DNA from 3 places in the Mesorhizobium sp. P160219 genome. Region 1 is predicted to be linked to each of the others. Evidence: predicted binding sites of a transcription regulator. Region 1 holds the regulator's gene; each other region holds the start of a gene.
What was found. The regulator LexA, encoded in region 1, represses DNA repair genes until DNA is damaged. The targets are predictions, from matches to a motif close to TGTTCNNNNTGTGTTCNG.
Positions count from the first base shown of each region.

Region 1 (4,157 bases):
GGGTGTCGTGCTCATGATCCGGCGCCCCTCCATGGACAAACGCGCGCGGCGGAGCCTGCCGCCCAAACATGCCGGCGATCTTGAGTGGTCGCCCTTGAACTGTCAAACATTATATATAATTCACCCATTGAAAGGCTTTGATATATAATGATCCGCCGAGCGTTTATGACTGATGGATCACGATGCTGGATGACGAGCAGACCTCGAAGACGGAAGTGGCCTATCGCCTGCTCAGGCGCGATATTCTTGCGACCCGGCTGGCGCCTGCCGCGCCGTTGAAGCTGAGCACGTTGCGCAACACCTACGGCATCGGCTGGACGCCGTTGCGCGAGGCGCTGTCGCGGCTGGAGGCGGAACGGCTTGTGACCGCCATCAGCAACCGCGGGTTTGCGGTCGCTCCCGTCTCTCGGGCGGAGCTCGAGGATCTGGCGCGTGCGCGGCTGGTGGTCGAACTGCCCCTGCTGGTGGAATCGATCGAGAAAGGCGACCGTGAGTGGGAAGACGCGGTCGTTGCCGCCCACTATCGTCTCTCACGGTGCGGGTCTGTTCTCGACGATCCATCGGATGATGCGGTCGACGCGTGGTACGAAAAACACGATGCCTTCCATGCGGCCCTGCTCAGTGCCGCGACATCCAGCTGGCTGCAGCAGTTCAATGCGACGATTTCCGACCAATTGCATCGCCATCACCGCTTTCTGGGTCTGGCCCCGACGCTGCGCGCCGCCGCCGGCCGCACGGATGGACACCGGAAGGCCGTGGCGGCCCTGCGCGACGCCGTGGCGATCGAACACCATACCGCCCTGATGGAAGCGGCCCTCGATCGCGACGTCGAACGTGCGAAAACTCTGATGACCGCTCACATCGGCTACACGCTGCAGGTCTATGCCCAGAGCGAACCCGGCGCGGATGCTGCGCAGCCCCGTCCGAAAAGGAAGCGGCGATCGTAGCCGACGACGCAGGGCACTTTGTCTTCGTTTCACCCCGTTGCTGGCAACTGGGCGCAGGCGGCGCTCGCAGCGCCGAACGTTACGCTGAACAAAACGTCAACACATTCATTAAACTTTAAAAGGTTGCGGAACACAACTGGAACAGATAGTGTTTGTTCTGGGTTTGTTTTTTCTGATTCTGGTTTCAGAACCCTTGGGGGCCGCGATGCTGACGCGCAAACAACATGAGCTTCTGATGTTCATCCATGAACGCCTGAAGGAGAGCGGAATCCCGCCGTCCTTCGACGAGATGAAGGAAGCGCTCGACCTCGCCTCCAAGTCCGGCATCCACCGCCTGATCACGGCGCTTGAGGAGCGCGGTTTCATTCGCCGGCTGCCGAACCGGGCGCGCGCGCTGGAAGTGCTGCGGCTGCCCGACTCGATCGCACCAGGCCTCAATGCGGCGAGGAAGTTTTCGCCGAGCGTCATTCAGGGCAGTCTTGGTCAAACCGGCCAAGGGCAAGGCGGCCAAGGACAAGGCGCGTTGGGCCAAGGCGGTCTCGGCCGCCAGATCAAGCCGGGCTCGCCGTCGCGTTCGATGTCGGCCGGCAATGACGATGCCGTTTCCGCGATTTCAATCCCGGTTATGGGACGCATCGCCGCCGGCGTGCCGATCGACGCCATCCAGCATCAGACCCATTCGATCTCGGTGCCGCCCGATATGATCATGGGCGGCGAACACTACGCGCTCGAGGTCAAGGGCGATTCGATGATCGAGGCCGGCATTTTCGATGGCGACACGGTCATCATCCGCAATGCCGACACAGCCAGCCCCGGCGAGATCGTGGTGGCGTTGGTCGACGATGAGGAAGCGACCCTGAAACGCTTCCGCCGCAAGGGCGCCTCGATCGCCCTGGAAGCCGCCAACCCGGCCTACGAGACCCGCATTTTTGGACCGGACAGGGTGAAGGTGCAGGGCAAGCTTGTCGGATTGATCCGGCGCTACTGAGCCGGCTTGGGTTTGTACTTTTCACGCTGGTTGTAAGGCGGCAGGCCGCGCGCTTCGCGGGAGAAGCGGCGTTGCTCGTGCCAGGGGCGATACGGCTTGTCGACGGCGAAGCGGATGGTTGGCGCTGCAGCTGCCGATTGCGGATCGAAGAAGACGGCGGCGCTGCCGTCGCGGGCCAGCTGTTTCTTCGTCACGACCAGCACCAGCGGGTCGCGGCACGGATTGTAGGCGGTGGCGTCATCGATGACGATCAGGCTCGCGAAGGCACAGGCCGGCCGCGCCGTCTTGCGGTCTTTCGCAAGCGCTACAATGGCTCCGGAAGGGTGCCGGGCGATACAGAGATCGCCGGTGCAATAGAAGGGCGAGCCGGGCGGCAGATCGAGCGGATCGAGATCGAACCGCGTATCTGTTGACTCGAAAATCTCAGGTGGGATAATGGTTTCGGCCCGCAGCGCCCGTTTCCAATTGTCCGTGGTGAATTCGTTGGAGCGTTCGCGGTTGAGGGCGAGTTCGCCGCCACCGATCGGCATGGCCACCAGATGCGCATCCTCGGATATGAGCACGTCGGGCGTAAGCACCTGCGGCACCGTCAACAGGCCGGCCAGCGCGAAAGGCACGGCCGCCAACCTGAGCCAGGTGGTGGCCATGGTGGCGATGACGAGGGCGACCGCCACCAACAGCACCGAGCGGATGGAGATCAGCCCGACGGCGTCGACCGGCGAGCGCTCGGAAATCCAGGCCGATATAGCGATCATCGCCATCAGACCCTTGCCCATCACATAGAGGAACGGCCCGTCGGCGCCGAACGGCATCGCCAGTGCGCTGAGCACGGCAAAAGGCATGACGATCAACGAAACAATCGGCATCACGGCCAGATTGGCGATCAGGCTGAGCGGCGACACACGCTGAAAATGCCAGATGGCGAACAGCAAGGTTGCACTGCCGGCGATGATCGAGGTCATGGCGAGGCCGCCCATGGCCAGCGCGAATTTTCGCGACAGGAAGCCGACGAAGGAGCGCTTTGCCGGCGGCGTTCTCACCTTGTCGGCGCGGTAATCGGCCCAGCCGGCATAGGCGCCGACAAGGGCGGCGGTGGCAGCAAACGACATCTGGAAGCTGGGACCGACCACCTCGTGCGGCGACACCAGGATGACGGCAATGGCGGAGATCGCCAGATTGCGCATGGTGAGTGCGGCGCGATCAAACAGCACGGCGACAAGCATGACCGCCAGCATGATGAAGCTGCGCTCGGCGGCAACCACGACGCCTGAAATGACGAGATAGGCGGCGATGGAGACGAGTGCTGCCACTGCTGCATATTTCTTGACTGGGCGGCGCGAAGAGAAATCGGGAAACAGCGCAAAGGCGCCACGCAGCAACGCCATGATGGTGCCGGCAACCAGCGCCATGTGCAGGCCGGAGATGGAGATGATGTGGTAGATGCCGGTGCGCCGCATCGCTTCGTTGACCTCGTCCGGGATGCCGGCGCGCACCCCGACAATCAACGCCGCGGCAATCTCGCCTTCGGCGCCGCCGATTTTGCCCCTGATATGGTCGGCAATGTTTTCGCGCGCGTTCTCGATTGCCGAGGAGAGCCGCGCGGTCAGCGGCGGCGGTCCCTGCGTAGCAATGGTTTTCGGATTGCCGAGAAAGAAGCCGCTGCCGCCGATACCGGTGAAATAGCTGTCGAAGGAGAAATCGTAGCTCTCCGGCCGCACCGGACCGGTCGGCGGCAACAGCCTGGCATAGCCGGTGATCAGGGAGCCGGCGGTCATATCGGCGGGAACGGTCCGCGCCGAGAGCCTGACCCGCTCCGGGGCGTAGCGCAGCTCGGGGTAAGCGGTCGAAACCACATCGAGCGTCAGCCTGATGCGGCCGCTTTCCATCTGTTCGAGACTGACGACGCGGCCGGTCAGCCGTGTCTGAATCTCGGAGCCGAGCATCTGCGTTCCGGCGCGCCAAGTCTCGACTTTGGCGGCGACGACGCCGAGCGCGCACAGCATCGCGGCCATGCAGAACAGATGCGTCCTCGGCCGCGATCGCGTGGCGACAGCGCAACATGTCGCCAGCACCACAATGGCGATTGGCTGCGCAAAGCCCGGCTCGCCGGCCAGCGAGAAGTAGACGATGACGCCGGCTGCCAGGAAAACCGGGACCAGCAGGAAGGCGACGCCCCGGTCGAGCTCCGTGTTGGCGGCCACGGCAAGGCTGCGGCGGAGCGC
Region 1 is NZ_JBYNWG010000001.1:4,350,958-4,355,114, reverse strand. It holds gene kynU (kynureninase) at 1-15, opposite strand, end outside; gene AC3EMP_RS21085 (GntR family transcriptional regulator) at 183-947, shown strand; gene lexA (transcriptional repressor LexA) at 1,153-1,935, shown strand; gene AC3EMP_RS21075 (ComEC/Rec2 family competence protein) at 1,929-4,157, opposite strand, start outside.

Region 2 (4,157 bases), 240 kb from region 1:
CAGCTGTTCGCCGCGCAGCAGTTCGGGATAGGCCTGGCCCATCTCACGCACTAGCGCCGGCACCAGCTTCCACATCAACGGCTCCTTGGCGCCGAGCAACTGCGCATGGCGCATGGCGCGGCGCATGATGCGGCGCAGCACATAGCCGCGGCCTTCGTTCGACGGCAGCACGCCGTCGGCAACCAGGAAGGAGGACGAGCGCAGATGATCGGCAATGACGCGGAAGGAGGCGACCGTCTCCTTGTCCGGGCCCTGCCCGAGCGCTGACGAGGCCGCATCGATCAGATGACGGAACAGGTCGGTCTCGAAGACGCTCTCCACCCCTTGCAGGATGGAGGCCATGCGCTCCAGGCCCATGCCGGTGTCGATCGACGGCCGCGGCAGGTCGATGCGCTCATCCTTGGTGACCTGCTCATATTGCATGAACACCAGGTTCCAGAATTCAAGGAAGCGGTCGCCATCCTCCTCCGGGCTGCCGGGAGGGCCGCCCCAGATGTGCTCGCCACGGTCGATGAAGATTTCCGAGCACGGCCCGCACGGTCCGGTGTCGCCCATAGCCCAGAAATTGTCGGAGGTCGGGATGCGGATGATGCGGTCATCGGAGAAACCGGCGATCTTCTTCCAGAAGCCGGCCGCCTCGTCATCGGTGTGATAGACGGTGACCAGCAGCTTGTCCTTGTTCAGCCCGAACTCCTTGGTGATCAGGTTCCAGGCCAGTTCGATGGCGCGCTCCTTGAAATAGTCGCCGAAGGAGAAATTGCCGAGCATTTCGAAGAAGGTCAGATGGCGCGCGGTGTAGCCGACATTGTCGAGGTCGTTGTGCTTGCCGCCGGCGCGCACGCTTTTCTGCGCAGTGGTGGCGCGCGAATAGGACCGCTTCTCCAGGCCGGTGAAGACGTTCTTGAACTGCACCATGCCGGCATTGGTGAACATCAGCGTCGGGTCGTTGCGCGGCACCAGCGGGCTCGAGGCCACGACCTCGTGGCCCTCCTTGCGGAAATAGTCGAGGAATGTCGACCGGATCTCGTTCACGCCACTCATGAGTGCTGCCTTTTCGCGAAAACCGCCGGCACGGCCGGCGGACACTGGTCTCTGCTTTTTAGAAGATTGACTTGGCCTTTTAGCGGGCACGCCCCACCCTGTCCAGAAACACGGAATTGGGCCAATCCGGCAACTGCCAAGCCGGCTTCACGCTGCCCAAAAACGAAAACCGCCGGCGCGAAGGCCGGCGGTTTGAAACGCAATACTAAAGAACTCGGTTACTTAAGCATCGGATAATAGACTGGATTTATGGCCGAACTCTGGCCGTGCCCTACATGGCGCCGGATTCTTCCTCGAAGCCGTCGTCGCTTTCGCCGCGCTCGGGGCCACCATTTTCAAGAAATTTCTCGGCGATCAGCCCGGCATTCTGCCGCAGCGCAAGTTCGATCTCACGCGCCGTGTCGGGATTGTCGCGCAGGAACAGTTTGGCGTTTTCGCGACCTTGGCCGAGACGCTGCGAATTGTAGGAGAACCAGGCGCCGGACTTCTCGACCACGCCGGCCTTGACGCCGAGATCGACCAGTTCGCCGGTCTTGGAGACGCCCTCGCCATACATGATGTCGAACTCGACCACCTTGAAGGGCGGCGCCAGCTTGTTCTTGACCACCTTGACCCGGGTCTGGTTGCCGACGACCTCGTCGCGGTCCTTGACCGAGCCGATGCGGCGGATGTCGAGGCGCACCGAAGCGTAGAATTTCAGCGCGTTGCCGCCGGTCGTGGTTTCCGGCGAACCGAACATGACGCCGATCTTCATGCGGATCTGGTTGATGAAGATGACCATGGTGTTGGAGCGCGAGATCGAGGCGGTCAGCTTGCGCAGCGCCTGGCTCATCAGACGAGCCTGGAGACCGGGCAGCGAATCGCCCATCTCGCCCTCGATTTCAGCGCGCGGCGTCAGGGCGGCCACCGAATTGACCACCAGAACGTCGATGGCGCCGGAACGCACCAGCGTGTCGCAGATTTCCAGTGCCTGCTCGCCGGTGTCCGGCTGCGAGATCAAGAGGTTTTCCAGATCGACGCCGAGCTTGCGGGCATAGACCGGGTCGAGCGCATGCTCGGCATCGACGAAGGCGCAGATACCGCCCTTCTTCTGGGCTTCGGCAACTGTGTGCAGCGCCAGTGTCGTCTTGCCTGAGCTTTCCGGCCCGTAGATCTCGACAATGCGGCCGCGCGGCAGGCCACCGACGCCAAGCGCGATGTCGAGGCCAAGCGATCCGGTCGGCACGGTTTCAATCTCGACGACCTGCTCGTTGGCGCCCAGCCGCATGATCGAGCCCTTGCCGAAGGCGCGCTCGATTTGCGACAGCGCCGCGTCCAGAGCCTTTGATTTGTCCACCGCTTTGTCCTCTACAAGCCGCAAAGTATTCTGAGCCATGATACATCACCCCTTGGTCGTCAATGAAGGCCGGACAATCCGTAATCCCTGCCCTATTTGTACCTTTTTTGTTCTCGTTTGGCAAGAGGGGTCAAATATCTGAAAAGCAATCTTTATCCGGATTTGTTCTTTTTTTGTCTCATGGTTTCGTTTCCGGATGTATCCACCATTGGGCCAGGCGCTCCGGCGGTTTGGCTCCGCCCGAATCGCTGGCTTGCTTGCGAAGCTCCGTCGCACAGCCTAGCGCTTGTCTGGTTCGAATAACAAAGGTCATATCGCCTACATGGTGAAATCAGCAAAAATACTGGCGGTGGGCGGCGCCCATATCGACCGGCGCGGTCAGGTGTCCGGTGCTTACGTGCCGGCGGCGTCCAACCCCGGCACGATGCGCGAGGATGTCGGCGGCGGCGTCTTCAACGCGCTGCGCAGCCTCGTGCGGCGCGGCGTCTCGGCCTCGCTTTTGTCGGTGCGCGGCGGCGATGCCTCGGCCGAGACGGTTGCGCGCGCCATCACTGAGGCCGGCATTGCCGATCTGTCGGCGGTGTTCCTCGACCGCACCACGCCGAGCTACACGGCGCTGATCGATCGCGACGGCGAGCTGATCACCGGCTTTGCCGATATGGCGCTCTACGATTTGGCGTTCCCCAAGCAGATCCGCCGCTCCAAGGTGCGCGAGGTGGTCGCCGAGGCCGATGCGGTGCTCTGCGACGCCAATCTGCCATCAACGGCGCTGGAGCGGCTGGTGGGGCTCGCCGCCGGCAAGCCGGTGTTCGCCATCGCCATTTCGCCGGCCAAGGTGGTGCGGCTGATACCGGTGCTGAAGGAACTCGCGCAGGTCTTCATGAACCGGCGCGAGGCCATGGTGCTGGCCGGCGTCGATGCCAATGCCACCGAGCGCGAGACCGTCGACGGACTGCGCTGCAGCGGCCTCACCAGTGGCGTGGTGACGGCGGGCGACGGCCCGGTGCTGGGATTCGACGAAGCCGGCGCCTTCTCTATCCTGCCGCCGGCGCCGAGAAAAGTCGCCGACGTCACCGGCGCCGGCGACGCGCTGGCCGGCGCCACCATCGCTGCCCTGCTGCGCGGCCTGCCCCTGCGCCAGGCATTGCGCGAGGGCGTTGCCGCCGCCACGCTGGCCATTGAAAGCGCCGACGCGGTTCCGGCCTTCACGATTGCGACCTTCACCGAGGCACTGGCTCTTGTGCCCGACGCGCAGGAAATGGCATGAGGGCGGCCAATTGCCATTGCCGGAGCGCGACGTCCAAGCGGACGCGCGGATCTCCGGATCGGAGACCATCATGACACCGCAAAGCGCCCGCCCCTTCATCGACCTCCACGCGCCCGTGGCCGAGGCGCTCGCCGCTGGCCGCCCCGTCGTGGCGCTGGAAAGCACCATCATCACCCATGGCATGCCTTACCCCGACAATGGCGCCATGGCCGCCAATGTCGAAAAGATAATCCTGGACAATGGCGCGGTGCCAGCGACGATCGCCGTGGTCGCCGGCCGCATCAAGATCGGGCTTTCCGACGGCGAGCGCGAGTCGCTGGCGATGACCGGCGACGCCATGAAGCTGTCGCGCGCCGATCTCGGCTTTGCGGTGGCGCAAGGCCGCACCGGCGGCACCACGGTCGCCGCCACCATGATCGCCGCTGACATGGTCGGGATAAAGGTGTTCGCCACCGGCGGCATTGGCGGCGTCCACAAGGGCGCGGAAAAGAGCTTCGACATCTCGGCCGATCT
Region 2 is NZ_JBYNWG010000001.1:4,107,675-4,111,831, reverse strand. It holds gene alaS (alanine--tRNA ligase) at 1-1,041, opposite strand, end outside; gene recA (recombinase RecA) at 1,313-2,416, opposite strand; gene AC3EMP_RS19810 (carbohydrate kinase family protein) at 2,700-3,644, shown strand; gene AC3EMP_RS19805 (pseudouridine-5'-phosphate glycosidase) at 3,715-4,157, shown strand, end outside.
Region 2: a site for LexA is predicted at 2,475-2,492, ahead of recA (recombinase RecA). Genes of this name have one in related genera too.

Region 3 (4,157 bases), 1.2 Mb from region 1:
GCGCCGTGGAGGCCGCTCGCCTGAAAGCTTCAAAGTGCGCAAGAGATCCCCGGCGCGGGCGGTGCGGGCACGCTCGCATGCAGCGCTGCGAATCGGGCCATCGACCGCCGGCACTTGAGTGCCGACGGGCTCTGGCCTTCAGTTCGACCCGGGATCGCCGAGCGCCTCGGTGACGAAGGACGCCGCGATCAGGTCGTCGGCGTCGAGGCGTAGGGAGCCTTCGACACCCCCCATGATGGCCGCGACCTTCTGGAAGGTCTGCATCTCGTGTTCAGTAACGCTGGCGTCTCGCATCCTGGCTTTCAGATCGGCGATGCGTCGGCCCAGTGAGGCCGACGTTCCGATTTCTCTGTTCGACATGGTGGCCTGCTCCTCCCCCAACCCATGCTGTGGACGTACTCAAGTCTGCCTATATATAAGGCAGCGCGAATACAGTCGCCGCAACGCGCGATATCTGGGAAGGTTCCGGCGCCAAATAGTCACGAAATAATACGTGGTGGGACTCGGGTATGTTAAGCGCCGACGCGGCGATAGACACCGCAGCCAGCGGCTGCGGCCATCGGCCTGGCCAACCCGCGTGGCGGGTCGCGAACGCGGGTCGGACTTGATCGCTGCGCGAACAGTCAGCGAGAAGCCGGCACCACGCCGGACACCGAGCGCGCCGTTTCGGGCGAAAACACCACGAAAGCAAAAACCAGAACGGCAGCGGCGACGATGAGCGAGCCGCCGGCGACGATCGGTTCAAGCGCCGGGTTTCCCTGCAGCATCACATACAGCGCCGGCAGCATGATCACCAGGCCGAGTGTGTAGAGCCCGTAGTGGATCATGGCGATGCGACGCGCCGCCTTTTGCGGATTGAGCGCGTAGTAGCCGCCGAAGATGGCGCTCGTCACCCAACCGAGCAGATTGATATGCGCGTGCGCCGGAAAAGCGGCGTGGTCGCCCGAGATCGCCATCTGCAGGCCGGCCGCAATCCCCAACATCAGGAACAAGATGGCAGTTTTGAAAAAGAGTTCTGAAACCCTCGGCATGTCATTTCTCCCCCTATGCGGTCTGCGACCGCTTGCGACCTGGAGAATACACCCACGCGCAGAACTTTTCCACGCCCCGGTTATGGGGCCATGCCTGCACAGCTTTTTGCACGCTGTTCGACTTTTCTGGCTGCCACAACCCGGCGCCGCCGCGCTACGGCGTCAGCAAGATGTCGGCGCCCGCTCGCTCGTCGAACACCACCGCGCAGCCGCGCCCCAGCGCCACTGCCGACAGCGCGTTGGCCACCGTCTCGTCCGGCGATACGAAATCACCGGTCAGCACTCGCAACTCCTCCACCGCCCTGGCCATTGACACGCAGTGCCCGGCAACGCGATCGCTCGTGCAGGCGTCAACGACGCTGACGAGGTCGATCATCTCGAACTGGCCCATACCGGCCTCCACAAAAACAGCGTCCCGTCGCGGATATGAACGCCGAGGCGAGAGACAATGTTCCGCAGGTCCGATGCCCAGGCGGAGCACTCGACAGCCCGACCTGGAACGGGCCGGCCGGCGACAACCGCTTCGCTTGACAATAGGCCCTGTTTGTTCTCTATTTGTTCGGCAAAAACGCCTCTCACAACAGACGCGGCTAATGCTGCAACGCCGCAAAGGGAACGGTCGGGATGGAGCCCACCATCCTGCATGCGGATCTCGACGCCTTCTACGCCTCGGTCGAGCAGCTGCTCGACCCGGCGCTCAGGGGCAAGCCGATCGCCGTCGGCGGCGGCGTCGTGCTTGCCGCTTCCTACGAAGCCAGGGTTTTCGGCGTGCGCGGCGGCATGCCCGGACGACGCGCGCGCGAGCTTTGCCCCGGACTGATCTTCGTCGGCGGCCATTTCGCCGACTATCAGCGGCTGGGCGACGCCGCCATCAAGGTGCTCGACGATTTCACGCCGCTGGTCGAGCGGATTTCCATCGATGAAGCCTTTGCCGACGTCGCCGGCTGCACGCATCTGTTCGGGCCGCCGGCCGAGATCGCCGCCACGGTGCGTCGGCGCGTCCGGGCAGAGCTCGGCCTGCCGATCTCGATCGGCGTGGCGCGCACCAAGCATCTGGCCAAGATCGCCTCGCAGGTGGCCAAGCCCGACGGCCTGGTGGTGGTCGATCCGAACACCGAACTTGCCTTCCTGCATGATCTGCCGGTCGGCCTGATGTGGGGCGTCGGCCCGGCGACCAAGGCGCGGCTGGCCGAGATCGGCATCGAGACCATCGGCCAGTTGGCAAAGACGCATAGCGGGGCGCTGCGAAGGTTGCTCGGGCCCGCCACCGGCGAAAAGCTGGCGTCGCTGGCATGGAACCGCGACCCGCGAAAGCTCGAAACCCACAGGCGGTCGCATTCCGCCGGCGCGCAGTCGGCGCTTGGCAGACGGCCGGCCGAGGCGCGTATCTTCGGACCCGTCCTGCTGCATCTGGCAGACCGGGTCGCCAGCCGGCTCAGGGCGAAATCACGGCCCGGGCGCACGGTGACGGTGCGCGTGCGTTTCGCCGATCTGCACGCCGTCACACGCTCGCTGACGCTCGAGCAACCGATTTCGGCAACCGCGATGCTGGCCGAAATCGCCGGGGAGCTGGTGCGCGGCGTGCTGGCCGCCAACCCTCGGGAGAAGACCATCTCGCTGCTGGCGATCTCGGTGTCGCAGCTGGAAGAAAGTGCCGAGCTGCAGTTGGAGCTGCCGCTCGGGCTTGCCGATGAAAAGCAGCGACCCGGCAGCAGGCAAGGCCTGGCGCGCTTTGGCGCCGACCGCGCCATCGACAAGATCCGCCAGCGCTTTGGCAGAGAGGCTGTCGGCTATGGCGCCGTGGCGCTGGAAGCCCGGCGCTCGGTTCCCGATGCCTTCCGCGAACTGGCGGAAAAGGAACTGTGAGTGCGGCGCGACGGCAAGGCCAATGTTTAGGCTGGGCCAGTCCGCGCTGCATTGCCGCTCTGTTTGAGCAAGCCGACCAACCAGGCCAGACCCGCCGCAGTTTCGGACATTTTTCGCACCGCAACCCGGCCACGCCATGCACGCCCAAGAACAACGCTTTGTCGATGAAGGTGGACTTGCAGTTAGCGCATCGGCGCCAAGAAAAACCGGGATGGGACAGCGAGGCCGCGAAGGTTGACAGTGCCGATCCGTCTGGCATTATCGCGTAAGCTTGGAGGATTCACTATGAGGAAAACCTATTCGAAGCCTGTTCTGGTCAAAAAAGGCAAGCTTTCGCAGGTTACGGCGCTCGCCAATGGAGCGGGTTCCGGCCCGATCGAGTGAGGTCGTTGAGTCGGACTGTCGCCTGATCTGGCGGCCTCGCCTGACACTGGAGATGCGGCATGAAGAAGACCTATTCGAAGCCGGTGCTGGTCAAGAAGGGCAAGCTCTCGCAGGTTACAGCCGACAATGGTAACGGCTCCGGGCCGGTCGCAGTCTAGCAGCCGATTATCCGACGCCTCGTGCCGTCTGGCCGGGAACAGGGCTTTGGGTGCCCGACGTGGAGAGTGGAAAATGAGGAAGACCTATCTGAAACCGGTGCTGGTCAAAAAAGGCAAGCTCTCGCAGGTCACCGCGAACGGTGCTTCCAATCCGCGATAAACCCTTTCACCCCGATTAATCGCGACACGCTTCAGCGCACAACCACCAGATCGTCGAGCACGAGCTGCCAATAGTGACTCGTGGAGAGGCGCACGCGCGTCACCGCCGCCAGCATCGGCGCATAGTGGACGGGCGCCAGTGCCGACAGGACGATCGTGTCGCTGGCGATCAGCCGGTCGCCAAGCCAGCTCTCGACCAGTGCGGTTTCGCCTTCGGACTTCAACCATGCCGCTGTCAGCATCACGGAATGGAACCCGAACGGTTTGTCGCTCGAGAATTCGGCCGGGTGTCCGCTGCTCGTATAGCAGACATGGTCTCCCGAGATATTGCCGTTGACGTAGCCTTCGCTGCCTTCGGTATGATCGCGCGCCAGTGCGTTCAGGTTGAACCAGGTCAACCCGGCATAACCTGACGGCACCTTGCGCAGGCCGCGCGTCGTGACATCGTCGAAACCGATGGCCTGCAAGGACGCGGCGCTGTCGACAGCCGCGTTCTCGGGCGACAGCAGGCCGAGTTCGGTCGGGTAGGCCGACAAGGCCAGTCGTCGTTCCATGCCAC
Region 3 is NZ_JBYNWG010000001.1:3,193,633-3,197,789, reverse strand. It holds gene AC3EMP_RS15445 (hypothetical protein) at 139-360, opposite strand; gene AC3EMP_RS15440 (heme-copper oxidase family protein) at 624-1,031, opposite strand; gene AC3EMP_RS15435 (hypothetical protein) at 1,186-1,422, opposite strand; gene dinB (DNA polymerase IV) at 1,656-2,897, shown strand; gene AC3EMP_RS15425 (hypothetical protein) at 3,183-3,281, shown strand; gene AC3EMP_RS15420 (hypothetical protein) at 3,341-3,439, shown strand; gene AC3EMP_RS15415 (hypothetical protein) at 3,631-4,157, opposite strand, start outside.
Region 3: a site for LexA is predicted at 1,577-1,594, ahead of dinB (DNA polymerase IV). Genes of this name have one in related genera too.